3 regions of the Chryseobacterium sp. C39-AII1 genome follow, and region 1 is predicted to be linked to each of the others. Evidence: riboswitches for the same ligand, from Rfam matches in the RefSeq annotation. Region 1 holds a riboswitch; each other region holds the start of a gene.

Region 1 (11,209 bases):
AGGCAAATCAATTTTAAAAATCTGAGGTAAAATTTTCAAATGCTTCTTTGTCGCAATTGGCTTAATTCCCGGAATAATCGGAACTGTAATTCCCATTTCACGGGCTTTTTTCACAAACTCAATGAACTTTTTATTATCGAAAAACATTTGCGTTACGATATAATCTGCTCCTGCATCAACTTTTTGCTTCAACCATTTTAGGTCGTAATTCATTGAAGGTGCCTCCATGTGTTTTTCAGGATAGCCAGCAACTCCGATGCAGAATTTATTATGCTCTTCACATTCTTCATCCTGATTATGAAGATATTTTCCGCGACCTAAATCATTGATCTGATGAACTAAATCCATTGCACTGGCATGACCTCCCTGAGTGGGTTCAAAATATTGGTGACCTTTCATGGCATCACCTCTCAAAGCCATGATGTTATCGATTCCCAGATACATACAATCTACCAAAAGATATTCTGTTTCCTCTTTGGTAAAACCTCCGCAAAGCAAATGCGGAACCGTATCAACATTATATTTATGCTGAATGGCTGCGCAAATACCCAATGTTCCGGGGCGCATTCTTGTGATACGACGCTCCATCAAGCCGTTTCCTTTATCAATGTAAATATATTCTTCTCTAGAAGTCGTCACATCGATAAATGGTGGTTTAAATTCCATCAAAGGATCGATATTCTTATATAAATCTTCAATCCCGATTCCTTTTTGTGGCGGAACAACTTCGAGGGAGAACAATGTTTTTCCGTTTGCGTTTTTTATATGATCAGTGATTTTCATTATTAATTATAATAGTAAGTTTTTATTTGAATTAAATTCCATCCGCTAAATTAGGATTCAACCACTTTTTGGCTTCCTGCAGAGAAATCCCTTTTCTTTTCGAATAATCCTTCAACTGGTCTTCAGCAATTTTTCCTAATCCGAAATATTTCGCGTGCGGACTTCCGAAATAATATCCGGAAACGGCTGCAGTCGGGAACATCGCTAAACTTTCCGTCAAGTAAACTCCGATTTCTTCTTCAACTTTTAACAAATTCCAAATCGCATGTTTTTCCAAATGATCTGGACAAGCAGGATAACCTGGAGCAGGACGAATTCCTTTATATTTTTCGGCAATTAATTCTTCATTGCTTAAATTTTCCTGATTCGCATAACCCCAATATTCCGTTCTTACTTTTTTATGTAAAAATTCGGCGTAGGCTTCTGCAAAACGGTCTGCCAAAGCTTTTACCATGATGGCGTTATAATCGTCATTCGCTTTTTCATATTCATCTGATAATTCATCGGTTCCGAAACCTGTAGTTACACAGAAAGCTCCCATATAATCGGTTTTTCCTGAACTTTGAGGTGCAATAAAATCACTTAAAGCCAAATAATCTTTTCCTTTTGAACGTTGAGCTTGTTGTCTTAATGTTAAGAATTTTACTTTCTGCTCATTATTTTCATCAAAGATTAAAATATCATCCGTTTCATTAGAGTTCGCTTTAAAAATTCCAAAAATGGCTTTTGCAGTTAATAATTTTTCATCTAAAATTCGATTTAAAATAATCTGCGCATCTTTAAATAATTCCTTTGCCTGAGCTCCAACAACCTCATCTTCCAAAATATTCGGATATTTTCCATGAAGATCCCAGCTTCTGAAAAAAGGCGACCAATCGATAAAAGGCAATAATTCTCTCAAATCCTGATTTTCAAAAACCTGAATTCCTAATTGATTTGGTGTAAAAATTTCTTCATTTTCCCAATCGATTTTAAATTTGTCTTTTCGGGCATCTTCAATGGGTACATAGTCTTTATCAACCTGTCTGTTCAGGAATTTTTCTCTGAAATCCGAATAGTCACTTTTTAAATCTTCAACATATTCTTTATTTCTGTCACCCAACAATGAACTCACAACGTTTACCGCTCTAGAAGCATCATTAACGTGAACAACGGCATTTTTATATTTTAAATCGATTTTCACAGCGGTATGTGCTTTTGAAGTCGTCGCACCACCAATTAACAAAGGAAAATCTAAATTTTGTCTCTCCAATTCTGAAGCGATGTATACCATTTCATCCAAACTTGGCGTGATCAATCCACTCAATCCGATAACATCTACTTTTTCTTCAATTGCTGTTTGAATGATTTTTTCGGCAGGAACCATCACCCCCAAATCAACAATTTCGTAGTTGTTACAACCCAAAACAACGCTCACAATATTTTTACCGATATCATGAACATCACCTTTTACAGTTGCCATCAAAATTTTCCCATTGGCTGGTTTAGAACCATCTTTTTCAGCTTCAATATAAGGTTGCAGATAAGCCACCGCTTTTTTCATTACCCTTGCCGATTTTACAACCTGTGGCAAGAACATTTTTCCGCTTCCGAATAGATCTCCGACAACGCCCATTCCGGTCATTAAGTTGATTTCAATAACGTGAAGTGGCTTCGCAGCCTGTTGTCTTGCTTCTTCCACGTCTTCTTCGATGAAACGGTCGATCCCTTTTACCAAAGCATGAGTGATTCTATCCTGTAATGGTTTTGTTCTCCATTCCAGATCCTCTACTTTTTCTTTTTTAACCGATTTATGTTTTTCAGAATAATCAAGAAGTCGTTCTGTGGCATCTTCTCTCTTATCAAGAATTACATCTTCAACTAATTCTAGGAGTTCTTTATTAATTTCATCATAAACCTCCAACATCGCAGGATTTACGATTCCCATATTCATTCCCGCCTGAATCGCATGATATAGGAAAACTGAGTGCATTGCCTCTCTCACCGTGTCATTTCCACGGAACGAGAACGAAACATTGGAAACTCCCCCACTCACAGACGCATACGGAAGATTTTGGCGAACCCATCTTGTCGCTTCGATAAAGTCGATGGCGTTTCTTCTGTGTTCATCCATTCCCGTAGCAACAGGGAAAATATTTAAATCGAAAATAATATCTTCCGCAGGGAAATTTAATTGATTAACCAAAAGATCATAAGAACGCTTTGAAATTTCAATTCTACGTTCATAAGTATCGGCCTGTCCTACCTCATCGAACGCCATAACGATCATCGCCGCCCCATATCTTTTAATCGCTTTTGCATGTTTGATAAATTCTTCCTCGCCTTCTTTTAAGCTGATAGAATTGACCACACATTTTCCCTGAGCTACCTGTAATCCGGCTTCCAGAATTTCCCATTTCGAAGAATCGACCATAATCGGAATTCTTGCGATATCCGGTTCGGAAGCAATTAAATTTAAAAATTTAATCATCGAAGCTTTTCCGTCAATCAATCCGTCATCGAAATTGACATCAAGAATCTGCGCCCCACCTTCAACCTGGTGACGCGCAATATCAAGAGCTTCAGAATATTTCTCCTCTTTTATTAATCTTAAAAATTTCTTTGAACCGGCAACATTGGTTCTTTCACCAACGTTGATGAAATTACTTTCCGGCGTAATAATCAAAGGCTCAAGCCCCGACAATCTTAAATACTTCATAGTTTAATTTACCAATGTATCAATGTAACAGTCTATTAATGTATTAGTTCACCAATAGATTCTTTAAGAAGATTGTTACCTTGATAAATTATTATATTGTTACATTAACCTTTCTTGGTTCATATTTTTCAACAAGATCGGCTATTGCTTTGATATGTTCCGGCGTTGTTCCGCAGCAACCTCCGATAATATTGATTAATCCTTTTTCAACATATTCCTTGATCTGGCTTGCCATATCGTCAGGAGTTTCGTCGTACTGACCGAAAGCATTCGGTAAACCCGCATTTGGATATGCCGAGACAGCAAATTCTGAATTATGAGCTAAAGTTTCCAGATACGGAGTTAATTGGTTTGCACCCAACGCACAGTTGAAACCCACACTTAATAAATTCAAATGCGAAACGGAGATTAAAAATGCTTCTGCCGTTTGTCCGCTCAATGTTCTTCCCGAAGCATCGGTAATCGTTCCTGAAACCATGATCGGGATTTTTATTCCTCTTTCATCCTGAATTTCATCAATCGCAAATAAAGCAGCTTTTGCATTTAAGGTATCAAAAATAGTTTCAACCAATAAAATATCTGAGCCTCCGTCTAATAAAGCTTCACACTGTTGTTTGTAGGCAACTCTCAATTCTTCAAACGTAATGGCTCTGTAACCCGGATCGTTTACGTCAGGACTTAAACTTGCCGTTCTGTTGGTTGGCCCGATAGAACCTGCTACAAATCTCGGCTTATCCGGATTTTGAGCGGTGAATTCATCACAGACTTTTCTTGCAATTTTCGCAGATTCATAATTCAGTTCATACACCAACTCTTCCATGTGATAATCGGCCATTGCAATCGTAGTTCCCGAAAACGTATTAGTTTCCAAAATATCAGCTCCAGCTTCTAAGTATTTTCTATGAACTTCTTCAATAGCGTGAGGCTGCGTTAAAGAAAGCAGATCGTTGTTTCCTTTTACCGGATGCTCCCAATCTTTGAAACGCCCGCCACGATAGTCTTCTTCCTCGAATTTGTATCGCTGAAGCATGGTTCCCATCGCTCCGTCGAGAATTAAAATTCTTTCGGATAATGCTTTGTATAGTTGTTCTGAATTTTTCATTTTTTATATTTTTACCCATAGGTTACACCTACGGTTATTATTATTGAACCCTTCGGGTTCGCCATTAATCCAATGCCTGTTTCAAATCTGCAATAATATCATCCACATTTTCCAAACCAACGGAGCAACGAACCAAACCTGCTGTAATTCCTACTTCATTTCTTTCTTCGTCGGATAATTTGGAATGCGTTGTAGAAGCCGGATGTGTCACAATTGTTCTCGTATCGCCAAGATTTGCAGAAAGCGAACACATTTTAATTTTATCTAAAAAGTTTCTACCGCCTTCAATTCCGCCCTTGATTTCAAATGCGACGATGTTTCCACCTAATTTCATTTGCTTTTTTGCTACTTCATAACTTGGATGAGATGGCAGGAAAGGATATTTCACCAAATCTACATTTGGATGACTTTCTAAAAACTCAGCTACCTTTAAAGCATTTTCACAATGTTTTTCAACACGGATTGCTAATGTTTCTAAACTTTTTGACAAAACCCAAGCATTAAATGGTGACATTGCAGGACCTGTATTTCTTGCGAAAAGATAAATTTCACGAATCAGATCTTCTCTTCCAACTGCTACTCCACCCAACACACGGCCCTGACCATCAATTAGTTTCGTTGCAGAATGTAAAACAATATCGGCTCCATATTTAATCGGCTGCTGCAAATATGGTGTTGCGAAACAGTTATCCACAATGAAAATTAAGTTATGCTTTTTTGCAATCTGTCCGAAAAATTCTAAATCTAAAACCTCAATCGCAGGATTTGTTGGTGTTTCCAGATATAAAATTTTCGTATTCGGTTGTATATATTTTTCAACATTTTCCGCATCTTCGGCTTTGAAATAAGTGGTTTCAATATTCCATTTCGGGAAATATTTTGTAAACAATGTATGCGTAGATCCGAAAACCGACTGACAGCTTACGATATGATCGCCAGCATTTAACAAAGTCGCAAATGTTGAATAAATCGCTGCCATTCCCGTTGCGAAAGCATAGCCTGCTTCAGCACCTTCCATTTTAGCAATTTTATCTGTGAATTCCGTTACATTTGGATTTGAAAATCGGCTGTATAAATTCTTCGGTTTTTCTTCTGCAAAGCTCGCTCTCATATCTTCCGCATCCTGAAAAATAAAACTGGATGTTAGATATAATGGCGTTGAATGCTCGTCAAACTGAGTTCTTTCGGTTTGGGTTCTGATGGCAAGCGTTTCAAAATTTGAAAGTTGCTCGTTGTTAGTTTCTGGTTGAAAATTTTCGCTCATAAACTTATTTATCTTTTTAGAAATATATTAATTTAAAATCTTATTATTCAAACTGATACATTACTTTACTGTTATATTTTTATTTTTTCCATAGGTTTCACCTACGGCTATTGATATTGAACCCTTCGGGTTCATTGATTATTTCGTTTCGCTTACTCTTAAAATATCTCCGAAAACACCTCTTGCCGTTACTTTTGCTCCGGCTCCTGCTCCCATGATGACGATTGGATTTTCACCATAACTTTCGGTATAGATCTCGAAGATAGAGTCTGAACCTTTTAACTGTCCTAAAGCAGAGGTTGCAGGTACAGAAATCAATTTTACATCCAACTCACCTTTTTCTTTCTGCAAATCTCCGTGAAGATCTCCAACATATCTTAACACATGATCCGGTTCTTGATCTTCTTTAATTTTTTGATATTCTTCGTCTAATTCTTCCAGTCTTGAAAGGAATTCTGATTTTGAAACAGAAAGTAAATTTTCAGGAACCAAATTCTGAATGTTAATATCTTCAAATTCATTGATAAGGTCTAATTCTCTGGCTAAAATCAATAATTTTCTGGCAACATCGCTTCCTGAAAGATCTTCTCTTGGATCCGGCTCTGTATATCCTTTTTCCAGCGCTTCGTTGATGATTGTGGAAAACTTATCCTCTCTCAACGAAAAATTGTTGAAAACATAGCTCAATGTTCCTGAGAAAACTCCTTTAATTCTTGTGATATTCTCTCCCGAAAGGTGTAGCAATTTAATCGTATCAATTAATGGCAAACCTGCACCAACATTGGTTTCGTATAGATATTTCTTTTTATTTTTCTCCAAAGATTTTCTTAAATTTCTATATGTGGCAATCGGCAGCGTATTATAAATTTTGTTGGAAGAAACAATATCAAAACCGTTATCCACAAATGCATCGTAATGCTTCACAAAATCTTTACTCGCCGTATTATCTACCATCACCAAATTTTCCAGATGATGTTCTTTTGCATACCCGATAAGGCTTTCAATACTGGAATCGGTTTGAGAATAATTTACTTTTTGTCTCCAGTCGCTTCCAAAACCGCCTTTGTTCAAAGCCATTTTCTTTGAATTGGCAATGGCTACGATTTTCAGCTGCAATCTTTTACGTTTCAGAATATCGTGTTCAGAATCTAAAATCTGTTCTACCAACGTTCCGCCCACATTTCCATGACCGATTAATGCTAAATGAACAACTTTCGGTTTTCCGTAAATTTCAGTTTCAACAATATTTTTTGCAATTTCTGTCTGATTATCGGTTACCACGATGTTTACTCTTCCCGCCGAAGCAATTTGATTCAACAAAAGAGGGAATATTTTATTTCTCTGAAGTTCAGAAAGTATTTTGCTATAATTTTCCGAAACGAAACCAATCACTGCAACATTACTTATATTGTAAATATTGCTTACTGCCCCGTTCGATTTTTCTTTTTTAAATTCTTCCTGCAGCACACGCACTGCATCTTCCGCATCTTTTTCATCTACCAAAACAGAAATTCCGTTTTCAATAGCCTGCTGAGAAATTACGCCAACGCTTATTCCTTCTTCATTTAATACTTTGAAAATTCTGGAATCGATGCCGATGTGTCCTAAAAAGTCTTTCCCTTCAAAGTTGACCAGCGCTTTGTTTCGATAAATGTTTATAGTATCTGATGTTGTCATATATTCAGAATAAGTTTTATGATATTATTTAATTGTTTATATTCCATTAAAAAAGCGTCGTGCCCATGAATTGAGGTGATCTCGTGATAAAAAACATTTTCCTTTTTCTTTTTCAGCTTTTCAAAACACCTTCGAATTTCAGAAGCCGGGAAAAACAAATCTGTATCTACAGAGATCATGTGCATTCGTGCCTGAATTTTTTCCAATTGAGATTCATCAACATTCAAATTCATCAGTAAATGATTCATCAGCTTGTAAGACTTTAAACTAAATCGTTCGTTTAAAGAATTTCCGTGATAAATCAGCCAATCTTCTGATTCCAATCTTTGTTTTTCCTGATTGTATTTATTTTGAAATCTATCATTTAACGATTCCGGTGTTCGGTAACACAACATGGCATGAATTCTTGCTTTTTGCAAAGGTTCATTTTCTTGATTTAATAAAAATTTCTGAACCAGACATTGTGCGTGGAGCCAATCGTGGGTTTTATAATCACAGGCAATAGGAATGAAAATTTCGGCAAGATTTGGCTTTTTCACCAGCATTTCCCAACCGATTCCTCCTCCCAAAGAGCCCCCAATAATGGCGTATAAACTTGTAATATGTAAACTTTCAAGCCCTTGTAAAAAGATATTAGCAATATCTGAAGGCGTGAAATCTTCGTATTCATCAATTAAAAAATCATCAAATCCGTTTCCGGGAATATTGAAGCACAGAATCGTATATTTATTTGTATCAATAACCTGACCTTCACCAATTAATTGTTTCCACCAGCCTTTATCACCGGAAACATTAGAATTTCCCGTTAAAGCATGATTAACTAAAATGATAGGTGACGAAAACAAGTCTTGCCCGAAAAGCTGATAGCTCAACGAGATATGATATTCCTTACCGGAATTTGTTTGATACGAAAGATTAATATAGTTTAATTCTGTTTTCAATTCTATTATACTTTTTGATAATACAATTGAAAATGCCACAGGAAATGGCTGAAAAAAGATTCAGTAGTTATCTGTCCAAAATAATTTTGGTAGAACGTAGCACCTTCTTCGCTTGCGCAAAGGGTTGCTAAGGTTTCACAGGGTCTAATCCCTCAACCTTTCTTGATAACATTTTCAATATTTGAATGATCGAATGGTGCAAAGATAAAACATTTCTTTTAAATATTTATAAAAATTTAATTTAATATTCGAAACACTGATAAACAAAAGGTTTCCACTCCAATATTAACTATTTTTCAGATTAGGGAAGTTGGAATTTTTTATCAAAAAAACTAACTTCGTATGGAAAATTGATGAAATATGATTGCCGAAAAACAAAGATTACAAGATAAAAACTGGAAAAACTGGGGACCTTACGTAAGCAACCGCCAATGGGGAAATGTACGGGAAGACTACAGCTCCAACGGCGATGCATGGAATTTCGCCAATCATAATACTGCCGAAAGCTATGCCTATCGTTGGGGTGAAGAAGGCATTGCCGGAATCTCTGATGTGAAGCAGCTTTTCTGTTTTGCCCTTTCCTTCTGGAATAAGAAAGATAAAAGGGTAAAAGAGCGATTCTTCGGGCTGAGTAACCCTCAGGGAAATCACGGAGAAGACATTAAGGAAATTTTTTATTATCTGGATAATACGCCTACCCATAGCTATATGAAGCTGGTGTACAAATATCCTATCAACGCATTTCCCTATGATGACATTCGTGCCGAAAATGCCAGAAGAAGCAAAAAAGAACCTGAATACGAGATCATCGACACAGGAATTTTTGATAACGATGAATATTTTGATATTTTTATTGAATATGCCAAGGCTGAACATAATGATATTTTAGTTCGCGTTACGGTTTGTAACAGAAGCCAAATTGATGCACCTATTGTGGTGATCCCGACGATTTGGTTCAGAAATAACTGGAAATGGGGCTATAACACGTACAAAGGGCAAACCAATGCTGCTCAGGAAGGTTGTATCAATATTAATCACGACAGTATTTCCATCAAAAAACTGTATTCGCGAAATATGAATGCGGAAAGTGTTTTCTGTGATAATGAAACCAATGCTCCGAAATTATATGGTTCCCCGTATCCCGGAAATACCTATTATAAAGACGGAATTAACGATTATATCACTTACGGAAGCAATACCGTAAATCCTGAAAAAAGAGGTTCCAAAGCTTCATTTATAGTAGATGAAATAATTGCTGCAGGAGCATCTAAAACTTTTGATTTCAGATTGTCGCCCGACGAGCTGGATGATCCTTTTTCTCAGTTTGATGAAATTTTAAACAACAGAATTGATGAAGCCAATGAATTTTATAATGAAATTCAGAATGATGTAACGAACGACGATGAAAAAAATGTACAAAGACAGGCTTTTGCAGGTTTACTTTGGAACAAACAGTTTTATCATTACAACGTAGGAAAATGGCTGAAAGGTGACCCAAATTACGAAGCTCCGAGAGATTTCAACAATTATGTAAGAAATACAGAATGGAATCATCTTCACAATAAAGATATCATCTCAATGCCCGATAAGTGGGAATATCCTTGGTATGCTACCTGGGATTTGGCATTCCACTGTGTTCCGTTTGCGATTATTGATGCTGAATTTGCGAAAGGACAGCTCCTTTTATTAACAAAGGAATGGTATATGCACCCGAACGGGCAGCTTCCGGCTTACGAGTGGAATTTGAGTGATGTCAATCCGCCAGTTCATGCTTGGTCTTGCTTCAGAGTTTTTAAAATTGACGAAAAGCAAAACGGAAAGCCCGATCTTTTATTCTTAGAAAAAGTTTTCCAAAAATTATTGCTGAATTTCACTTGGTGGGTCAACCGAAAAGATAAAAACGGCAAAAATATTTTTGGTGGAGGCTTTCTTGGGCTTGATAATATCGGTGCATTTGACCGAAATACAGTTTTACAGGACGGACAACACCTTGAGCAAGCCGACGGAACGAGTTGGATGGCCATGTACGCGCTGAATATGATGCGAATTGCAATGGAACTAGCTCAATATTATCAGGTGTATGAAGATATGGCGATCAAATTTTTTGAGCACTATCTTTATATTGCCGAAGCGATGGAAAATCTGGGTGATGGAAAAGAGGGTCTTTGGAACGAAGAAGACGGATTTTTCTATGACGTTCTTCAGCTTGGGAATGGAGATAGCGTTTCCTTACGATTGAGAAGTATTGTAGGATTAATTCCAATGTTTGCAGTAGAAATTGTAGACCATCATTTATTGGAAAAAATGCCGAATTTCCAAGCAAGAATGGAATGGGTGTTAAAGAATAAGCCTGAACTAACAAAGCTTGTTTCGCACTGGGATGAAGAAGGCCATGGAAGAAAACACCTGATGAGCATTCTTCGTAAAACACGTTTAACCAAAGTATTAACAAGAATGCTTGACGAAAACGAGTTTTTAAGTCAATATGGAATTCGTGCGATGTCGAAGGTGTATGAAGAAAATCCGTTTGTATTTTCAGTTCATGGTAATGAAAATGTGGTTTATTACACGCCTGCAGAAAGTGACAGCCGAATGTTTGGCGGAAATAGCAATTGGCGCGGGCCGATTTGGTTCCCAATCAACTTTTTAATTGTTGAAAGTTTGCAGCGTTTTCATTTTTATTACGGAAACAGCCTAAAGGTGGAATTACCAACCGGAAGTGGTGATAAGAGAAATCTTGATGA
Region 2 (11,209 bases), on a different contig from region 1:
ATTCTGAGTGTAGCTCACCTCTTCATCCACCCATTTTTTAGTGGCTTGGGAATCATTTTCCAAATCCCTGAACGGATCGGCAACCGAAGTTCCGAAGTAGGTATCGGTTTGATTTCCTTTTAATGCTTTAGGATAATTCATTTTTTGAGAATAAAAAGTTGCTGAAAACAAAACGCCAGCCGTTAATAAAATAGGTCTAAAATTCATTGCGAACGATTTTCTCAAAAATACGCAAACTATCGGAAATAAAAAAAGCTACTGAAAACAGCAGCTCATTTTATTTAAGGTTTTATTTTGTTTGAATTAAAATTTTGAAAATAGAAATTATTCAGCTTCCACAACAATTCCTGAGGGCCTCCATTCCAGTAATAAACTTTATCATTTTTATAAATCTGATATAGATTAAATTTTTCCGAAAGAGAAAATTCTTTATTGGCACTCAATAATTGATTCGTTATATCTTTCAAGTAGATTTTCAATTCTTTAGCGCTGATTTTCTTTCCATTTTTAAGATCAATATTAGATTTATTTTCAGGAATTTTTACCATCACCTCATAATAAACTTCAGAAATATCCTGACTTTGAGAATAGTCATTTCGCATCGTTTCCATATTTTTAATAGTGTAACGCGCAGATTTAAATCTATCAAAAAGTGCATTGAAGTAATTTTTAACATCCGGCTCGCATTCTTTAGCTACATTTTCCGAAAATCCGGATAGAAACAGATTGGTCAGTCCTTTCAGTTCTTCATGATAGGCAGTTTTCATATCAACTTTATAGAGACCTTCCTCGCCAATAAAATTTTTAAGATAATCATTAAGTTCTACTAATGACTGATCGTTGTGCTTTACAAAAGCATTAAAATACAAATCAAATACTTTGTCAGGCTTTAAAACATTCGTCTGTGCCCTCAGATTCTGAACACAGATCAGTACTGTAAGTAACAGCACATTTTTGATCCATCCCATAGTTTATATTAATTCTCAGTGTTTAAGCAAAAAAAAGCTCTTGAATCTCAAGAGCATTATAAGTGTAATTTTCTTTTAAAAGTTTTCTTCTTCTCCTTTCATTTTTTCGGCATTTTCTGCCATGATTACAGCATCAATCATTTCAGAAATATCGCCATTCATGTACGCATCTAAGTTGTACATAGACTTGTTGATTCTATGATCGGTAACTCTTCCTTGCGGATAGTTATAGGTTTTGATCTTTGCAGAACGGTCTCCCGTAGAAACCATTGATTTACGTTGTGCAGCAATATCTCCCTGCACTTTCTGCAATTCGATATCATACAATTTTGTTCTCAACATTTCCATTGCTAGTTCACGGTTGGCTAACTGAGAACGTGCCTGCTGACAAACAACTACCAAGCCTGAAGGTTTGTGCGTTAACTGAACTTTTGTTTCAACCTTGTTAACGTTCTGACCACCAGCCCCACCTGAACGTGAAGTCTGCATTTCGATATCGGCAGGATTCAATTCAAAATCTACTTCTTCAGCTTCCGGAAGAACGGCAATTGTGATTGCAGAAGTGTGAACTCTACCTTGAGATTCCGTTTCAGGAACACGCTGCACACGGTGAACTCCGGATTCGAATTTCATCACCCCGTACACGCCTTCGCCTTCCACTTTCATGATGAGTTCTTTATATCCTTTTGCTGCTTCGTTAGAATCGGTTACTTCATGTCTCCAGCCTTTCGTTTTGAAATACATGGTGTACATTCTGTATACGTCTTCCACGAAAATTGCGGCTTCATCTCCACCTGTTCCTGCACGAAGTTCCACAATAACGTTTTTATCATCTGCAGGATCTTTAGGAATTAATAATACTTTTAATTCTTCCTCCAACCCAGGAATTTTTTCCAACGCTTCGTTTTTCTCGATTTTTGCCAGTTCTACGAAATCCTTATCAGATCCGTCGGCAATAATTTCGTCAGATTCCTCAATAGTATCCAACGCTCCTTTATATTGATCGTAAACTCTTACAATTTTCCCCAAATCGCTATATTCTTTGTTCAAAGAAGAATATCTTTTTTGGTCTGAAATTACATCAGGCTGTATAATAAGGTCTGCCACCTCATTATATCTTTGTTTTATAGCTTCTAATTTTGGAATTAATGATTTAGACATTATGAAAATTTTGTGGCTGCAAAGATACGGATTATTAATTCAAAACTCAATAACCCATCGCATTACATTATTCTTTCCCTTAAATTTTAGCAGTTTGTCATTCAGAACGAAGCGAAAGCGTAGTGAAGAATCTGTGTTAACGCGAGGTTCGCTAAGTTTTTATTTGAAATTATTGAGAATATTTTTTGTTCGCAAGGGCGTTTCACTCAGCAAATGACAGATAACTTTTAATTATTTATATGAAAAAAATCAACAGTTTTTTTGTCATTCTGGGAGAATCTAGGCTACATTATTATTTATATTGTCCTTTTGTCTTGAAACAAAAGAACGAAAAATTCAAGACTTGGAATCTGAATGCTAAAAATTAAAATTTAATCCTAAAATTCCCAAAACTTGCACGAATTCAAAATTAGTTCTTCGGTTCTGCATTTGTCTCGCGCTTCAAACAGTGGGAATTTTTTAACGGCTTAAATTTTAATTTTCTTAACGCTTCAGTTTCCTATGTCGATTTTAGGAACGTTAAAATTAAAAATCTACCCCATCCTCAAAATCAGCGAGATAGTTTTCTATCAATCAAATACAAAACAATTCCCAACGCTACAATTCCCAGTCCGATCAAACTTTCTTTAGGATTATGAATAAATGTGAAATACAAAATATACACGCTAAACAACAGAAAAACCGTTGGGAAAACGTAGAATAGGTTTGATTTAAATATTTTTCTATCTTCTTTTTTAATAAAATATGACGTAGAAATCGCCAAACTGGCAAACAACTGAAGAATGAAAGCCGTGTACACGAAAATTTCTTTGAAGCTCCCTGTCAGAATAATTAAAGTCGCAATCACCGCATGAGCGAAAATAGCCCGAACAGGAATTCCTTTTTGATTTCCGACCGACAATGATTTCCAAAGTTTATTTTCTTTAGCAAAAGCCTGAGTCAATCTCGAACCTACCCATAAATAACCACTGATGGTAGCAATTAACTGTAAAGCAATAAAAACATTGACTACTTTTCCGAAGGTATTTCCGAGCATATTATTCGCCACTTCACCCATTACATCTTCTTTTCCTGCCATTTGGGCTACAGGCGCGTGTTTCAGCATAATAAAATTCACCAAAAGATAGCAAACGGTTACGAAAACTGTTCCTACAATTAATGATTTTGGAAGATTTTTCTGAACATCTTTAATTTCTCCCGCAATATAAGAAGCAGAATTCCAGCCGGTATAAGAATAGGTAACAAAGACCAAAGACGTTGCAAAAGCAGGCAGCATCATTTCTTTTTTCCAGGAATCATCGAACAGAAGGCTGCTCCCGACACTTTCCGAATTTGAAAGAAAAACACCTAACGCAATTAAAATTATGATAAAAGCGATTTTAATGAACGTAAAAAAGTTATGAAACTTGCTCGACGTTTTTAAACTAAACGACAGAGAAGCCGCCACGAGAAAAATAATCCCGATGGCAAAGCCATTTCCGAAAGAAAATTGAAATGCTGAAAGGTATTTCGACATCGCCAAAGCCGCCAATGCCACCGGAGAAGAAAAACCGATAATCAGGGAAATCCAGCTTACTAAATATCCCAAAATTGGATGATAAGTTTCTTTCAAATAAATAAAATCCCCACCGTTTCCTTTGAAATAAGAACCCAATTCGGCATAACAAAAAGCTCCGAAAAGCGCTAAAATTCCTCCAATGATCCAAAGGAGGAATATGCTGTATGTATTCGTAATATCTGACAGCTGAAAACCCAACGTTGTAAAAATCCCTGTTCCGATCATATTCGAAACAACAATGGCAACTGCCGTTTTCCAGCCGATCTGATGTGACGTTGAATTCATTTAATTAAAATGTAAAATTAAGCCTTCCGAAGAAATAATTCCCCAATGTCCCCATCTGAACCGGAGCATATTTGAAAACACCATAATACGAATTTTCGTAGCTCTGAAGATCCGGAAAAACATCAAATAAATTATTCGCACCCACCGTAAGATTGATACTTTTGGTCAAATCATAACCTACACTGATATCGGTTACCACTTTTGGTGAAAATTTCTGTACGCCGCCGAAAGGATATCCATCTCTTGTTACCTGACCAAAATATGTATTTCTTACGAGAAAATTGAGTTTACCGATTCCATAATTCAAGCCTAATGTCGCTTTTGTTTTGGGCGATAAGGTTTCGATGATATTGATCTGATCCGGTCCGAAAAATTCGTCCTGCGGTGTTTGTAATCCTTGCGGAAAATGAAAATCGGTGATCTTTGTTTCCGTATAATTTCCTGCAAGATTGATATTCAGATTTCCGCCGCCTAATCTCCAGTCATAAGAAACGACCAAATCTACTCCTTTCGTTTCGGTATCGATGGCGTTGGCAAAAAACCGGGCACTTTCCACTTCATTTCCTTTGCCTACGACAGCGGGATCTTGCAATCTGTCGTCTGTAATATTACTCGTGATCACAATTCTGTCTTTCACGCCGATCCAATATCCATCTAGTGTAATAAATAATCCTTTTGCAGGTTTTAAGGTAAATCCAACACTTCCGTTGACAGATGTTTCCTGTTTTAATTTATCAAATCCAAGAACTTCAGCCGCTTTACTGTCATTGTTGAAAATTCCTTTTTTCACAATTCCGACTCCTGAGGTTGAAATATCTGCATAAGAATTATTGAAATATTGCTGTTGCAAAGATGGCGCGCGGAAACCTGTTCCTACTGCTCCACGAATCGCAAAGTTTTTAATGAATTCATATCGAAGAGCCAATTTACCATTCAGCGTATTTCCAAAATCTGAATAATTTTCAAACCTCAACGCTGCATCGATATTTAATTTTTTAGCTAAATCATAAGAAACATCTGCGTAGACCGCCGTAGAATGCCTTGATTTGGTTAAAGCATTGTCTGTCGAAAACCCGGTGAATGATTGCGCACCACCCGCCCCGACAACATTGGCTTCCGGAGTGGTTGGCGTTACAATGTTTCCAAAAATATCATATCTGGCGTAAGAAGCTTCTTCGCCGGCTTTAATATCATATTGTTCAAATCTGAATTCTCCTCCAAAAGCAAAATTGAAATTTTTAACACTTTTAGACACATCAAGATTGACGGTATTTTGAAGAAAACTATGAGCACCCGCGTAAAAACTCGTAGGTGAATTCGCTCCTAATGAAGCATTTAACGTGTTATCCACATTGTATTTAAAAGTATTGCTTCCGAACGTATTGCTGAGATCAAACTGCCAGTCGTTCAAATTATATTTCGCTCCAACTGCGTAAGAAATATCGTACACCTGAGAATTTAAAACCGCCTGAAAACCGTTGGGATAAATGGAATATACATTATTTGAAGTCTCACTCGGAAGCCTTCTAAAGCCATAACCCTGACCTTCTTTTATGCTGAAACCTCCGAATGAATAAATTTTAAAATGATCATTAAAAGGATATTCAGCATTCACAAATAACTGGGCTTGTTTAATTCTGGCATCGCCAATTTGGAAATTGAAATCGTCGCGGGACAAACCGTTTTTAGCAATCATCGCCTCATCGTATGCTCTGGAAATCTGAGCTCCTGTTCCTCCATCTGCAGGATCAGCAAATTGATAAGCAAAATAATTCCCATAATTTCCTGAAGCAATTGGAGAAACATTTGATAATGTAAGTCCGTTTGCTGAAATTACTCCATTATTATTAACAACATTTAAATTAGACTGATCATAAATTATCAAATCGTGATTCTGCGTTCTCGTTGTTTTTCCTCTCTGATTAAGCTGAAGAGATAAATTAATAAAGCTTTCCTCTTTACCTAGAGAAGTTCCGTAATTAACTCCTGCCTGATACGTTTCACCGTCGCCTCTTCCTGTAATTCCATAATTCAGTGTGGCAGAAGCGCCGATATCTTTTTTAAGAATAATGTTGATAACTCCGGCAATGGCATCCGAACCATATTGAGCCGCCGCACCATCTCGCAACACTTCAATCTTTTCAATGGCAATCACAGGAATCGCGCTTAAATCAGTTCCGACAGAACCATTTCCGACGGTATTTTGATAATTGACCAAAGAAGTCGTGTGCCTTCTTTTTCCGTTAACCAAAACCAGAACCTGATCTGGCCCCATTCCTCTTAAAGTAACAGGATCAATATGCTCGGTTCCATCAGATGCCGACTGTCTTACCGAATTAAAAGACGGAATGACATAATTTAATAAATCCTGAACGGTAATTTGCGGTGAAGATTTCTGTATCTTTTCGATATTAATGATATCTACCGGAACCGGAGTTTCCAGTTTTGTTCTTTTGGTATTTCGGTTACCCACGATAACCACATCTTCAATCTGTTTTTCCCTTTCCTGTTCCTGCGCAGAGATCATAATCGCGCCAAGCAATAATACAGAGAGGCTAAGCTTTTTCATCTTTTGTTTTTTGCAAAATTAATAATAAAACCGAACGGACAACATCCGCCAACAAAGACCGTCAAGAAAATGGAATAATATTTAGAATATTGTTTCACTTATCTTCCCCCAAATTGGGTTGGAATTAGCACCATTACCTGTTAAGAAAAGTCGGTTGCTAAGGTTTCACAGGGCCAAATCCCTCCACCTTTCTTGATAAATCTAGTGCAAAGGTAGACTATTAATTTTACATGGCAAAAACTTGTAATTATTCCATTAAAATTGGTTTTTCCACAATTGTGAATAAGATGTGGAAAACGTATTAATTAGCTATTGGCAAGGTGTTAGAAGCATATTAGTAAGCATAAAATAACTCTTAATAATTCTGTGGATAAAATATGAATAAGCCGTTCATAAGCTATTAGCAAGATATGAATAACTTCACTTATCAGCAGTGGTGAACTTGTGAATAACCTATTGATAAAGTCTTAACAACGCGTTTATAAACCTACTTTTCAACGTGGATAATATAGTAATTAACAAAAAAAAGAGGTCACTTTCCTGACCTCTTTTAGATTAATAACAGACTTATCCACACGTTATTTCACTATCATTTTTTGAATCGAAATACCCGTATCTGATTTTAAATGAACCAAATACGCTCCTGAAGGATAACCTACCTTCATCTCATGCGTTCCGTTTTCCTGAGTAAGTTTAAATGAATCCATCAACTTACCTGTCATGTCATAGATGAAAATCTGCCCGTTCTTCGCTTTGTTATACACCAATTTGATAAAACCATCCTTCACAGGGTTATCAGCAATCTGAAGCAGCAATCTTTGAGAAGCACCTGCATCGATTGTGGATAAACTTCCCGTATAGTTTCCAAATATTCTAAATTCACCCGGCTGAAGCGTTATCGGAGCCGTTGTGGAAGTAACATTCATAATGGTATTATCCATCAAATTTTTCCAGTCTCCAACATAAGGAAAATACGGAACCACACTTTTCGCCGTTGTATTATAATTTGCCAATACGACCACATTTTTCATTTCATTGTTTGTCAGAAGATTATCATAAACGTAAATTCTCGTTATCAAGCCATCCGGATCATTCGTCAAATTATTAGATTCTACTGTATAAGTTTTTGATTTGAAAACAGGATATGTATTTCTAATGTTGATAATTTTAGCCCAAATATCATAAACCGCCTTTCTATTGACACTTGTATCATAGTTTAAAGTAAATGCAATTGGTTTTTCATCGGTTCTGCAACCATTGTTGATAGATCCGTCTGCGCATCTGTTGATGCTGAATTCATACCCCAATTCACCAAACTGCCAGATCATTTTGGGACCAGGAATTGTAAAGAATGTAGCTCCAAAAGTTTTCATTCTATCAAGTGCCGTATTTAAGTTTTTAACATCATAAGAACCATTCACCGCACCATAGGCAAGATTTTTAAACATCAATCTTTCCTCATCATGACTTTCCCCATATCCAACCGCTCTCATTTGCGAAAAACCATGAAGCTCATGATCCATTCTGTCGAAATTGCTATTTTCCTTATAACCCATCGTATTTTGGTTATAAGAACCATTCTGATTATTCCACATCATTACACCCTTACCTTCCGATGCCTTATAATTAGCCCATTGCTGCTCTTCCTGATCGGTTCCCAAATGCTCAAAAATCATATAAGAATTCGGATCCAGCGCCCATTGTTTATCAGCATAATCTTTAAGAATATCCACTCTGTCCTGCTGATAAGCATTGGTACAGTTTTCATCATTTTCAGAACAGTTTTGAGTGAACCCTTTAGTCAAATCCCAACGGAATCCATCGATTTTATATTCAGTTAACCATTGCTGCAATGTTCTTTCAACGTAATATTTAGTCGAAGGACTTGTGTGGTTAAAATCATTAAATACATTATAAGAATGTTTTGGAACCGTATTAAAATAAGGATTATTAGCAGCCACATCTCCATAGCCGTCGCCATCAGGATCAACATTCCAAAGCCTTACCAACGGAGAGCGACCCGTTGCATGATTGAAAGCAACATCCAGAATCACTGCAATTCCGTTCTGATGACAAACATCTACAAATTCCTTGAATTTTTCCGGCGTTCCATACGCTTTATCTAAAGCATAATGAAAAGACGTATTGTATCCCCAAGACAGGTTTCCATCAAATTCCATAATAGGAAGCAGCTCGATTGCATTAATATTCAATCCTTTCAAATAAGGAATTTTAGCAATTAAAGACTGCCAGTTTTTTTCCTGAGTAAAATCTCTTAGCAACAATTCATATACCACAAGATCTTCCTTTGCGGGACGCTGAAAATTAGTCATTTGCCAGTTGTAAGCCGTTTGACCTGTTTTAAACATTGAAACCTCAAAATCCTGTCCAGCAGGGAATATTGGTAAGTTCGGATAAGTAGTAGCCGAAATCCACTGATCGTCATAAGAAGATAAAATCTGTGGTGAATAAGGATCGGCCACTTTTTTCAAATCATTAGTTCTATACTGGAAAGTATACAGTTGCTGAGGAGTCAGCCCGTTTAATTCAATCCAGTATAGATCAGGATTTGTTGTATCTCTTTTCATTAAATAAGCATCATTTACCGTCCAATTATTGAAACTTCCGATTACGTGAACGAAATTTTTAAATGGCGCATACAAAGCCAATCCCACCTTGGTATTATCTGTAGGGTTGTAATTAATTCCCTGTCTTATCCATCCCGGAATTGCTTCAGAAACCACATTTCTAGGAACTTGTAAAGTAAATGTTGCATTTTTAGATGAAGAACCTTCCGTAGCAATCAATTCCATATTAGCATCTCCCGTCACAGTATAGGTGTAAGAATAGGAATTGAAAGGAGTTGTTGTAGAATTTACAACCGTCCCGTTGGCTTTTAGCTGGAAAGTTGAATTCACATTGGTAGTTGCTGTAATATTGATTGAATTTCCTACAGGAACTGATGTCAAGCTATTTGCAAGTGGGTTGGTAAGATTTAAATTTAAAACTCCAACATTCACAAAACTATCTCCTGTTTGGTGCCCTCCCGTTTTATCTTTTAACAAAAATCCGAATCTTCCGATTCCGGTTCTGTTATAAAAAGTAGTTGGCGTAAAAGTTAAGGAATATGAATCTGTTGCGTTGTTATATACCAACTTGTTCGCATCGCTGGAATCTCCCCATTGTCCGTTTGTAGGGCAATCCTGACTGTTTTGGTAATTAGCATCCAAAGACCAAGTCCAAATATATATCGCGTTATTGGTAACTCCCCAGGCGGCTTCATCGATCTGATCTCCGGGAACTGTTAAGGTAATCTGATCCGTTTCATTGAACGGATTTGGTGTAATTGTATAGTTAATCTGCCCAAAAATCAGAGACATGATAAACAACAATACACCCGAATAAAATTTCTTCATAAAGTTTTAATTTTTTTGTTAGTACTATACTAAAATAATTTATTTTTTAACAAATAATCATATTTCAGTCGGAAAAGACATAACTCAATGCTTAAAATAGTATGCAAATCTTTGTACTTTCAAAATTTATAAAATTCTAAAGCTCAGGTTTGTCTATTTCAAAATACGTATTGTCCGTTTCACCTTGTTTGTAATTTCTCAGCAATCTTTCGCGAACTACTTTTGAATTATAATTTAAAATCTAAAACATTATGTATTCATATTCAAAACCTCAGCAGATTCAGAATATTAAAAAATATTTAGCAAGCGGAATTCTAATTTTACTTTTCAATTTAGGATTATCACTAAACGCTCAACAAAAAACGGAAGGCTCTTTAGGAACTTTAAAGCAGATCAATGCAGGCGTTTTAAACATTGGCTATACAGAAGCAGGACCATCCAAAGGAACTCCGGTTATTCTTCTTCACGGCTGGCCTTACGATATTCACAGTTATGAAGAAGTCGTTCCACAACTTACTGCCAAAGGATATCGTGTAATTACTCCGTATTTACGGGGTTTTGGAACCACCCGCTTCCTTTCTGACAAAACTATGAGAAACGGACAACAGACTGCCGTGGCTTTAGATATTATTGCTTTGATGGATGCTTTAAAAATTGACAAAGCCATTATTGGAGGCTTCGATTGGGGCGCAAGAACCGCCGACGTAATGGCTGCACTTTGGCCGGAACGCGTAAAAGGATTAGTTTCTGTAAGCGGCTATCTAATCACCAATTTAGAAGCCAACAAAAAACCGCTTCCTCCGAATGCAGAATTAGGATGGTGGTATCAATATTACTTTTCTACCGAACGTGGCGAAAAAGGCTATGCAGAAAATACGTATAATTTTAATAATTTGATTTGGAAAACGGCTTCTCCAACTTGGAATTTTGATAAAACAATATACGACAGAACTGCTCAATCTTTCAATAATCCAGATCATGTGGCGATCGTGATGCACAATTACCGTTGGAGATTATCTTTAGCAAAATGTGAAGCACAATATGATAAATTGGAGAAAAAGCTTCAATCAAAACCAAAAATCAATGTTCCGACAATTACGATCAGCAGTGATTTTGACGGAGCCGCTATTGACGGAAAGGCATACGAAGGACAATTTACAGGAAAATATTCTCACAAAATTTTAAATGGAATCGGGCATAATGTTCCACAGGAAGATCCAAAGGCTTTTGCGGATGCGATTGTGGAAGTGGA
Region 3 (11,209 bases), on a different contig from region 1:
TAATCAGCGTATAAATTTCTTCTAACGTTGCTCTTTTATTCGGCTTAGATTCAGTAGTTGTAGGTTCTGTATAGATTGGAGCGGTTAATGCTGTTTTATCTTTCAAATAACTAAACTGATAAAAACTCGCCAAATTCAGATAACAAAAAGCACGAAGCGTCTTTGCCTGACCTTTTACCTGATCTTTTTTTGCCTGACTTCCCTCTGCCACATCAATTCTGGTAATCACATTATTCATATTATTAATGGTAGAATACAGCAAACTCCAAATGAAAAGAGCACGACTTCCGGTGTTATTACTCAAATCTGAAAATGTATAAGCCGTTGGAAACCCGTATTTATTGGTTAAAACCGCCACATCACTTCCCATCGCATCACTCGTTCTCAGTACGGTTGAATATCCGATGTTGGAATATGTTGTTCCATCATCATTAAATTTCGCCCAAGTTCCGTTGATCACCGTTTCGGCATTATCAGCCGTTTTAAAAACTTCTGCTTCGTTAGCCTGATTGGTCGGCGCCGTTTCCAACTCGCTTTCACAGCTCACCAGAGATAAGGTCGCGATAATGGCAAAAGATAGATATTTTATTTTTTTCATTGTTTTAATTTTAAGATTAAAGAGTTGCCTGAAGTCCGAAAGTGATGGTTCTCATCGCCGGATATCTGTAATACGTTGTTCCATCCAATGATTGCTCAGGATCCATTCCTTTATGTTTGTAAAACGTGAGTAAATTTTCCCCCTGAACATACACTCTGAAGTTTTTCAAGCCCAATTTTTCAAAATAATTCGATGGAAGTGTGTATCCGATACTTACATTTTTCAATCTTGCATACGTTGCAGAATATAAAAATCTCGATGAGGTTGAAGTCCAGTTATTGGTTGTTGTGCTCAAAATAGGAACATCCGTATTTGTATTTTCAGGAGTCCATCTATTGACCATTTCAGCACTCCATGCACGTCCTGCCAAATTTCCGTTTGACATGATGGAGGTATAATCGGTATCCAAAATCTTTCCTCCCAATCTAAAAGTCAGTAAAGCGGAAAGGTCGAAGTTTTTGTAATTCAAGCTTGTCGTTAATCCACCCATTAACTTCGGAAGTGCCGAACCCTGAATTTCTCTTGCCGCTTTAGCGTATTCAGAAGTGGTACCTTCCACCGTTTGTCCGTTGGCATCTGTTGTAATTGTTTTCCACAAAGGTTTTCCGTTAGTTGGATCCACGCCTACCCAAGTCGGAAGATAGAAATCGTAAACCGAACCACCCACAGTTAATAATTTTGTTCCGCTGATGATAGAAGGCTGAGGAAGTTTTGTGATCTTGTTGTTTAATGTACTTAAATTTACATCAACATTCCATTGAAAATCGTCGGTCTTTACAGGTGTTGTGAATAATGAAAATTCAAAACCGGTATTCTGCATCGTTCCGATATTTGCCTGGAATCCTGTAAATCCTAAAGACGGCGCCAAAGGCATTTCAAAAAGTAAATCCTGACTTTCACGCTTGAAATATTCTACATTACCTTTAATTCTGTTGTTCAGAATCGCAAATTCAAGTCCGATATTTAAATTAAGATTCGTTTCCCATTTCAAATTTGGTGTCGGAAGACTGCTTGCAACGGTTCCTGCTTCTCCTAAATTGTTGTAAAATCGATATAAACTCTGATAAGCATAATAGGTTTTAAGCTTGTCATTTCCCTGACCTCCGTAACTTGCACGTAGTGTCAGCTGATCGAATATATTTAAATCTTTAATAAAATCTTCACTCGACGCTTTCCACGAACCACCGACAGACCAAAACGTTCCCCAACGGTTATCTTGAGAAAATCTCGAAGAAGCATCTGACCTTACCGATCCTGAAATGAAATATTTATTCTGATAATCGTACTCCGCTTTACCTAAGAAACTTAGCAATCCCAACTGATCGCTGTTTCCTGTGAAACCACCCAATAAAGCTGCAGCGTCTGGTTCATAATAATACGGAAGTGAAAACTGAGATCTGTTTCCGGAAATCGTCTGATATTCATAATGATAAAACTCCTGCCCTGCTAATAAATTCACGTGATGCTGACCGAATTTTTTATCATAAGTTAAAATATTACTTGTGGTATAAGAGAGCGTTCTGGAATTTGTTTTAGTGACCGAACCGCCAATTTCAGTTCCTTGCCCTAACAGAGAATTAGTGTAATAATGACCGTTATAATTCACCAAATCAACTGAAAAACTAGTCTTAAATTTCAATTCTGGCAAAAACGTAAACTCAGCAAACCCCTTTCCTGAAAAGTTATCTTCTCTGTTTTCGTTTTTATCTAAAGGTAAAGTTGCTGCTAAATTCTGATTTTGTAAAGCGCTTGTTGGTCTGTATTTTCCGAAATCATAAATATAATTTCCGCCTGCATCCAATTTATAACTTCCATCTGTATTTCTTTCATAGTAAGGATAAAATGAAGGAATAATACGCCCGACATTGATAATATTTTCAGAACTTGAATCCGAAGAAGCGGGAGCCAATTGAACGCTGTTGGTAAAGCTTAAATTCGCACCAACATTCAGCCATTTTTTAACTTCAGAATTTAATTTTAATCTTGTACTGTATTTTTTGAAACCAGATTCTATGGCAATTCCTTTATCATCAAGATACCCTAACGAGAAATAGTAATTACTTTTTTCGTTTCCGCCGCTGAAATCCAAATCAACCTGATTTCTAGAAGCCACACGCTGAAGAACATCTGCCCAATTGTCATTCCACAAAGCTTTTGCACCTGCTAACAATTTTCCGTCTGTTCCTACAGGTTTTGCAAAACTGGCTCCGTAAGGATTGATTCCCAAAGCATTCACCAAACCGTCTGTTGCCATCTGAGCCGCCTGCTGTGGAGCAATATTATTCGCAACATAGCCGTTTCTCATTGCCTCCCAATACAATTCAAAATACTGATCGGTATTTACCTGAGCATAATCTTTCACCGCTCTCGAAGAAAAACCCTGACTGATATTAAAATTGATCTTTGATTCTCCTTTTTTACCCGATTTTGTCGTAATGATGATTACTCCGTTTGCCCCTCTCGAGCCATACAAAGCACTTGCAGAAGCGTCTTTCAGTACACTCATCGATTCAATATCATTTGGACTGATGGTGTTGATATTTCCATCAAAAGGAAGTCCGTCTACCACATACAAAGGATCGCTTGAAGCACTTATTGAGCCAATCCCACGAATACGAACCGAAGCTACAGACCCTGGCTGGCCAGAAGCACTCACCGCTTGAAGCCCGGGAACCTGACCTTCCAAAGCTTTTGTAATATTGGTAACCGGTCTGTTGTTAATTTTATCACTGGAAATTGTGGAAACCGAACCTGTATAGCTATTTCTTTTCGCTTTTCCATACGCCACAACAACTACTTCGTCTATCTCTTTTTCCTTCAGGGTATCTTTTTTTATTTCCTGACCTTGTACTCCGATAATTCCTAGGAAAAATACCGCGACAGGTGGAATCCAAATCTTAGAATTAAATGAATTTTTATTAATCATAATCAATTTTGTTTAACATTAATTAAAAATCAACCTTTTACAAAAAAGACAACAACAAGCACCAATAAGTAGGATTAAATTATTGCTTATCTTTCCTTTTTAAGGCTGAATGTAACACCTTGCCCAAAGCAGGTTGTTAAGATTTCATAGGGTCAGTTCCCTCCATCTTTCTTTATAAGCCGATCGAAATATGGTTGCAAATCTAAAAACAAATAGTCTACAAAACAAGTAGACTTTAAAATTTTTGATTATAATTTTATGAAAATTAAGTTAAATTTATTTTAAAAACCACCAAAATAGACAGTTATACAAATTATTAAATTTTCAAATATGAGAAATATCATTAAAAATAATACAATGGATAATTTTCCCTTTAGACTACATTAAACTCAAAATGTAATACATATGACCATCGTCACTTCGAGTAGATTTTTACAAAAAAAATCGTATCGAGAAGTTTTGCTGTGGAAATAGAATTTGTGTTTCTGTTCACTGGTTCTCGATACATTTTTATCCGCTTCGCTGCGAAAAACACTCGAAATGACGGAGAGAAATTCAAAAAAAGTTTTTAATTTTATGTTATGAAAATTTTAATTGTAAACGGTCCTAATCTTAATCTGTTAGGTACGCGAGAACCAGAAATTTACGGAACGGTAACGATGGAAGATTATTTAGAAAAATTACAATCTGAATTTTCTACGCATGAAATATCTTATTATCAATCAAATATTGAAGGTGAATTGATTAACCGTCTTCAGAAAGATGATTTTGATGCTTTGGTAATTAATCCGGGAGCATTTACGCATTATTCTTATGCCATTGCTGATTGCTTAAAAAATATTCAGAAGCAGAAAATCGAAGTTCACATCAGTAATATTTACAAGAGAGAAGAATTTCGTCAGAAGTCTGTGACGGCAGCAAATTCTGATGCCGTTTTATCCGGTTTTGGAATGGATGGATATCGATTGGCAATTTTGAGTTTGAAGTAATAGAAAATGCTTCGACAGGCTCAGCATGACAATTCTAATACTAACTGTGTAATTATTTAACACTCTATTTTTAGCGATGTCATGCTGAGCCTGTCTAAGCATCTCAAGCATAAAAAAAGCCTCATCACTGATGAGGCTTCCTAATTTAGTTAATTGCTTGTTGCTGTAACTGAGGACCCGAAGCAATAAGCTTTTTACCCTCTTCGGTGTTACAATATTGTTCAAAGTTTTTGATATATCTTGAAGCTAAGTCTTTCGCTTTTTCTTCCCATTCAGAAACTTCGTTATATGTATTTCTTGGATCTAGGATGCCTTCAGAAACGTTTGGTAATTCTGTAGGAACTTCAAGATTCATAATTGGAATTCTTGTTTTCGGAGCATTTTCAATAGATCCATCGATGATAGAATCAATGATTGCTCTTGTATCTTTCAAAGAAATTCTTTTTCCTGTTCCGTTCCAACCTGTATTTACCAGATACGCTTTAGCACCATGTTCTTTCATTTTACCGATCAATGTTTTTGAATACATTGTTGGGTGCAATGTTAAAAACGCTTCACCAAATGCAGGCGAGAATGAAGGCTGAGGTTCTGTAATTCCTCTTTCTGTTCCGGCTAACTTTGAAGTATAACCGCAAAGGAAGTGGTATTGTGCCTGATCTTCATCCAACACAGAAACCGGAGGCAATACTCCAAAAGCATCTGCAGAAAGATAAACAATCTTGCTCGCGTGTCCTGCTTTTGAAGGCAAAACAATCTTATTAATATGATAAATCGGATAAGAAACTCTCGTATTTTCTGTGATAGATCCGTCTGTATAATCAGTAATTCCGTCGTGAATCACTACGTTTTCAAGAAGTGCATCTCTTTTGATCGCTCTGAAAATATCCGGTTCTTTTTCTTCAGAAAGATCGATTACTTTTGCATAGCAACCTCCTTCATAATTAAATACTCCATTGTTGTCCCAACCATGCTCATCATCACCAATCAGATATCTTTTCGGATCTGCAGACAAAGTAGTTTTTCCTGTTCCTGAAAGACCGAAGAAAAGAGCAACATCTCCTTCTTCACCTACATTTGCAGAACAGTGCATAGAAGCCATCCCTTTCAAAGGAAGGTAATAATTCATCATGGCAAACATCCCTTTCTTCATTTCTCCACCGTACCAAGTTCCTCCAATGATCTGAAGTTTTTCGGTAAGGTTGAACATCACGAAGTTTTCAGAGTTTAATCCCTGCTCTTCCCAGTTCGGGTTTGTAGTTTTAGATCCATTGATTACTGTGAAATCCGGTTCTCCAAAGCTTTCCAACTCATAATGAGAAGGACGGATGAACATATTCGTAACGAAATGTGCCTGCCACGCTACTTCAACGATGAACCTTACTTTTAATCTTGTATCTGTATTCGTTCCGCAGAATGCATCTACAACATAGATTTTTTTAGCATCAGAAAGTTGGTTCAGCACTAAGTCTTTACAAGACTGGAAAATTTCCGGAGATGTTGGCAAGTTTACTTTACCGTCCCAAAAAATCGTGTCTTTTGTAACATCATCCTGAACTATGTACCTGTCTTTAGGTGAACGACCTGTGAAAATTCCTGTTTTTACTGATACTGCACCAGATTCCGTAAGCTCAGCTTTCTCAAAGCCCTGATTTTCAGGAGAAACTTCAGCCTGATACAATTCTTCATACGAAGGATTATAAATGACTTCATAACTTCCTTTAATCCCTAATTTTTCTAAATCCTGGATGATTTTAGCGTGTTTCATTTTACTTATATTTTCTATTTCAATATTGGGGTTCAACAAAATTAATATTAATTAATTGTTAAAAGTGGTTTAAATATAATGATATAAGTCAGAATGGCAAATAAAAAAACAAGTTTGTAACAAACTGATTACAAACTAATTAAATCTTTCCAATTGAAAATTGTGCGAAAACCTTTCTCCCAAAAATAGTCCTCAAAGCCATCAAATTTTGAGCTCATGACAAAATCTCCACCCCAGGCTCCCAAACTTTTCACAAAAACAGGGATATCTGCAAAGAAACGCTCTCTAACTGTAGGAATTTCAAGGAATTTCGAAATTTGTTGCTCATGAATTAACATTAGTTCAGAAAAATTCCCCAATTCGTTACATACTAAAATATTTCTTGTAAGATTCGAAAATTCATCAACCAGTTTTTGAGACTTTGTTTTAGACTTGTAAAAATTGATTCCTTGACGGCTATCCTGCTTCTGATTCAAATGAATAAAAATCAATTCATCTTTAAAAGAAGGATTGAAATTCGTCCGTTCATATGTAATCTCAGGTTTGCTTTGAAACAGCACTGCAGATTTCTCTTTTGCCACCGCAATATCATATCCGCTGCCACCTAAACTGATTGAATTTAAACGAAAAGGATCGATCTCTGCCCATTCCGCAAGATTGGTCATCAGCGTAGAACTGCTTCCCAAACCGTAATCTGCAGGAAACTGAAGGTTGGTTTTTAAATGATAAGTAAAATCGTTCTTGAATTTGATTGTAGAAAGTGACTGAACATTTTTTAAGGTTTTTAAAATAAATTCAGCACTTGAAGTAATATTGGTCTCAATGATCTGCCAGTTTTTATAATCGATGACAGCTTTTAACCATAATTTGTTTTGATGATAGGCCTCCCAGAAAATAAGAGATTTCCCATCGTATTTTTCTTCAAAATAAAACTCTTGTCCCAGCTTGGTAGGTACCGCTAAGACAAGAGCTCCATCCATTGCGAAATATTCTGAAGTAAGCATCAGCTTTCCCGGTGAAAATATCTCGCCCATATTTTTTATTTAGATTGCAGAAGCAACAGATACAGACCCGTCGATTTTCTTGATCAATCCCTGAAGGGTTTTCCCAGGACCCACTTCAATGAAGTTATTAGCCCCGTCTTTGATCATATTCTGAACAGACTGCGTCCATTTTACAGGACCTGTTAATTGTGCAATAAGATTATTTTTAATCTCATCAGGATCAGTAATCGCTGTAGTCGTGATATTCTGATACACAGGAATTGTTGCTTTTCTGAATTTTGTTTTTTCAATCGCAGAAGCTAATCTCTCTTGTGCAGGCTGCATTAAAGGAGAATGGAAAGCTCCATTTACAGGTAGCAATAATGCTCTTTTTGCTCCGGCTTCTTTTAATTTTACGCAAGCTTCTTCAACTGCTGTTGTTTCACCGGAAATTACCAATTGCCCGGGACAGTTGTAATTTGCAGGAACCACAATACCGCTGATTGTAGCACAAATTTCTTCCACTTTAGCATCTTCCAATCCTAAAATTGCCGCCATAGAACTTGGGTTGGCATCACAAGCCGCCTGCATTGCTTTTGCTCTTTCGGAAACCAGCTTCAAACCGTCGTCAAAAGATAAAACGCCATTGGCAACCAATGCTGAAAATTCTCCTAAAGAATGTCCTGCCACCATTTCAGCGCCAAGACCATTCACCGCTTTAAGAGCCGCTACTGAATGTATAAAGATCGAAGGTTGCGTAACCTCAGTTTTCTTAAGATCCTCATCCGCTCCATTAAACATAATAGAAAGAATATCGAAACCTAAAATTTCATTGGCAGATTCCATTAAGTCCTTAATGTCTTTTCTAGAATCATATAATTCTTTTCCCATTCCTACGAACTGAGAACCCTGCCCAGGAAATACAAGTGCTTTCATTTAGTAATTTAAAATATTTTGTAAATATAAATATAATGTTAATAATATCCTTACGGAACTAATCTGATTACTCTATAACCAGTATTTACATAAGCACCATTTGCTTTGGCTTTTACAAACTCAAACTTGGTAGCCAGCTGAGTCTGAACCTTATTCATCTGTTTGAAAATTTCTCCTTTTTTATTTTCTCTGGTTAACATATCGTTTACAACATCGAAACCAACAATAGCATATTTAGGAGGTGTTTTACAATATTTGCCCTTATAAGCCGCCAGAATTTCTTTTTCAAAACTTCCATCGGTATTGATCTTTCTGTCCATCAAATAAACCAAATTCGCCTGGCTAAGGTCATCTACTTTCTTTTCAAAGCTTGGAGCATAATACATACTGAATGCTTTTACTCCCTGAACTTCTTTAGACAAAGCGATCACTTTATTAGAGAACGCCTCACCCGCCGCGGAATCTGCATTGGCTAAAATCGCGATTACCGGAGCAGACTGTCCTGTCATCATATTTTGATCTAGTTGAATATCTGCTGCAGAATTCACGATCGTTACTGTTGGACTTTTTAATGTTTTTTCAAGACCTGCTTTAATGTAGTTGGCATTTTCTTTTTTAGCATCTGCAACAACATAGATTTTTTGGTCTGAATAAGAAGCTTTCACTTCCTCAACAATTTTATCAGCATAAGTTTGATCATTCGTTTCAACGATAATCAAATTGCTGTAGTTATATAATTCCGGAGAGTTGGCAAAAGGTGCCACAATCGGGATTTTTTGATTTTTAGTAAAGTCAAGAACATCTACCACATTCGACTTGAAGAACGGACCGATAATTAAATCTGTATTCTCAGGATGCAATTGCGTTAAAGAATTTCTGAATGTTGCCTCGTTTCCTGAATCTACAATTTTAACCTCAAGTTTCTGTCCGTTTCTAGCATTTCTTTCAATCGCTAACTTCGCTCCCGTAAGGAAATCCATAGCCATTGCTCTGTACTGCGTTTCGTTGGTACTGTATCCGAAAGGAAGCATCAATACAACACTTAGCGCATCACCATTTTTCTTAACGTAAGCAGGATCCAGCTTTTTAATCTTTAAAACCATTCCAGTTTTTAAACCATGAGAAAGATCTGGGTTTAATGCGATTAATTCATCAATTGAAATTCCGTATTTATTCACAATTGAGAATACGGTATCACCTTGCTGAACGGTATACGTTACAAAATCATCAGCAGTTGACGTAGCATTGGCTGAAGATCTTTCGTTTCCTGAATCTACTTTTGTTTTTGAATTAGAAGAAGATTCAGCAACCGGAGCTGCATTTGATTTTTTTATGATAATACTTTCTCCAGGCTTCAATCCTTTTTCCTCCAATCCCGGATTCAAAGCGAAAAGTTCCTGCTGAGAAATATTAAACTGTTTTGAAATTCTGTAATAATTATCTTTTGCCTGAACAACATAGTTTTCACCATCCGCAATCGGAGTTGGAGTTTCTACTGTTGACTGTTCTACAGGTTTAGGTGTTGAAACTGCTGCTACAGCCTGCTCGCCACCATATTTTTTAATACTTTCAAGAGGTAAAGTGATCTCGTCGCCAATCTTCATGTGAGAATCCAGCTCAGGATTCATTTTTCTAAGATCAGTTTCAGAAATACGGTATTGCTTTGTAATTCCGTAGATCGTTTGTTTAGGCTGCAAAACAATTTTTCCAACCTGCGAAGTGCTGGTTGCTTTTGGTTTTTCAACAACAGCCGCTTTAGGAGCTGAAGTTGTAGTTTTATCGCTTTTTACCGATAAAACATCACCAATTGCCAATTTGCCGTCTTTAAACTTCGGATTCATTTTCAGCAATTCATCTACAGTCATGCCGTATCTTTTTGCAATATTATAAGGATTGTCTCCTTTTGCAACAGTGTGCGATTTCTGAGCAGATACACCCAAAACCATACATAAACTGGATAGAATAAAAAACCTCTTTATCATATTCGATAATTATAATTTACAAAAATACTTCTTTAAAATTAAATGGCAACAATTATTAATTTTGAATCTTGAACCACCATTTCTTCCCAACAATTTTCAAGCCACGCATATCCATAATCTGCGAAGAACACGCTAAAATTATAAACCCTTTCCTGCCAGGTTTTAGAAGGATGTACATCTAAAAACAGATTTTCTAGTCTTTCTAACATTTCGCTCTGTTTTATTTTTTCTGCGTGAAGAAGACGTTTTTTCAGTCTTTTGAATGATTTTAACTGTCGAACTTCCTCCGCTTTCACCATATTTCCGAAAGATTTCTCCGTAGTTTCTGCAATAGTTCTTAATTCAGCGAAATGAGTCATTAGAAGATTTTCCTTTTCATCCAATAATTTCAGAATAGTATTATCGTCTAATATTTTGTTATTCGTAATCGTTGTGAAATTCTGGAAAAAGTCTTCTACTTTCAAATTCAATTTCTCGATTTTTCCAACTGTTTTTTCTTTCAGGAATAACATTGAATTTCGAGGAATTAAAATTGGAAAAGGAATATTGATGGTGTTGAAATAATCTTTTAATTCCAACCAATACATGATTTCGGCATTACCTCCGATATAAGCTAAATTCGGCAACACCGTTTCCTGATATACCGGACGCATCAATGCATTCGGACTAAATTTCTCAGGATGATTTTCAAGCTCATTAAGAATTTCTTCTTCTGTAAACTGAATATTTTTGTCTACAATCGTATATTTTTTTCCGTCAAAATCAATTCTGTCTCTTGTTTCAGAAAGATAAAACAAATTAATTTCGCGCGGATTTACCTGCACTTTCCCGTATTTCTTTGTTAAAAAATCAACTTTCTCTTTTGAGTTTTTATGTAAACTAAAATTAAGAAGTTCATCTTTAAAAGTTGCTTTAATTTGATTTTTAAGCGCCGAAGAATCGCCATCCAAAATCAACAAACCAAAGTTTGAAAACAATCGGTTCACCAAAATCTGAATCGCCTGTGTTAAAGTATTTCCAACTTTATAGG

The links. A riboswitch is a leader RNA that binds a small molecule or an ion and turns the genes downstream of it on or off. The one in region 1 is predicted to bind S-adenosylmethionine.
Region 2: linked by a shared signal. The riboswitch ahead of ABEG63_RS17725 (TonB-dependent receptor) and the one ahead of ABEG63_RS14215 (alpha/beta fold hydrolase) in region 1 are both predicted to bind S-adenosylmethionine.
Region 3: linked by a shared signal. The riboswitch ahead of ABEG63_RS03345 (TonB-dependent receptor) and the one ahead of ABEG63_RS14215 (alpha/beta fold hydrolase) in region 1 are both predicted to bind S-adenosylmethionine.

What each region holds. Positions count from the first base shown of each region.
Region 1 covers NZ_JBDFPQ010000009.1:72,845-84,053, reverse strand. Annotated here, with positions in the region: gene metF (methylenetetrahydrofolate reductase [NAD(P)H]) at 1-783, opposite strand, end outside; gene metH (methionine synthase) at 815-3,481, opposite strand; gene ABEG63_RS14230 (homocysteine S-methyltransferase family protein) at 3,573-4,583, opposite strand; gene ABEG63_RS14225 (O-succinylhomoserine sulfhydrylase) at 4,648-5,847, opposite strand; gene ABEG63_RS14220 (ACT domain-containing protein) at 5,986-7,524, opposite strand; gene ABEG63_RS14215 (alpha/beta fold hydrolase) at 7,521-8,465, opposite strand; SAM riboswitch class I at 8,530-8,637, opposite strand; gene ABEG63_RS14210 (glucosidase) at 8,826-11,209, shown strand, end outside.
Region 2 covers NZ_JBDFPQ010000014.1:63,317-74,525, reverse strand. Annotated here, with positions in the region: gene ABEG63_RS17745 (prolyl oligopeptidase family serine peptidase) at 1-141, opposite strand, end outside; gene ABEG63_RS17740 (hypothetical protein) at 282-968, opposite strand; gene prfA (peptide chain release factor 1) at 1,044-2,129, opposite strand; gene ABEG63_RS17730 (amino acid permease) at 2,680-3,972, opposite strand; gene ABEG63_RS17725 (TonB-dependent receptor) at 3,977-6,541, opposite strand; SAM riboswitch class I at 6,637-6,743, opposite strand; gene ABEG63_RS17720 (alpha-amylase family glycosyl hydrolase) at 7,120-9,957, opposite strand; gene ABEG63_RS17715 (alpha/beta hydrolase) at 10,209-11,209, shown strand, end outside.
Region 3 covers NZ_JBDFPQ010000002.1:106,925-118,133, forward strand. Annotated here, with positions in the region: gene ABEG63_RS03340 (RagB/SusD family nutrient uptake outer membrane protein) at 1-598, opposite strand, end outside; gene ABEG63_RS03345 (TonB-dependent receptor) at 615-3,524, opposite strand; SAM riboswitch class I at 3,608-3,705, opposite strand; gene ABEG63_RS03350 (type II 3-dehydroquinate dehydratase) at 4,106-4,513, shown strand; gene pckA (phosphoenolpyruvate carboxykinase (ATP)) at 4,659-6,278, opposite strand; gene ABEG63_RS03360 (GYDIA family GHMP kinase) at 6,407-7,312, opposite strand; gene fabD (ACP S-malonyltransferase) at 7,322-8,197, opposite strand; gene ABEG63_RS03370 (LysM peptidoglycan-binding domain-containing protein) at 8,248-10,179, opposite strand; gene bshC (bacillithiol biosynthesis cysteine-adding enzyme BshC) at 10,218-11,209, opposite strand, start outside.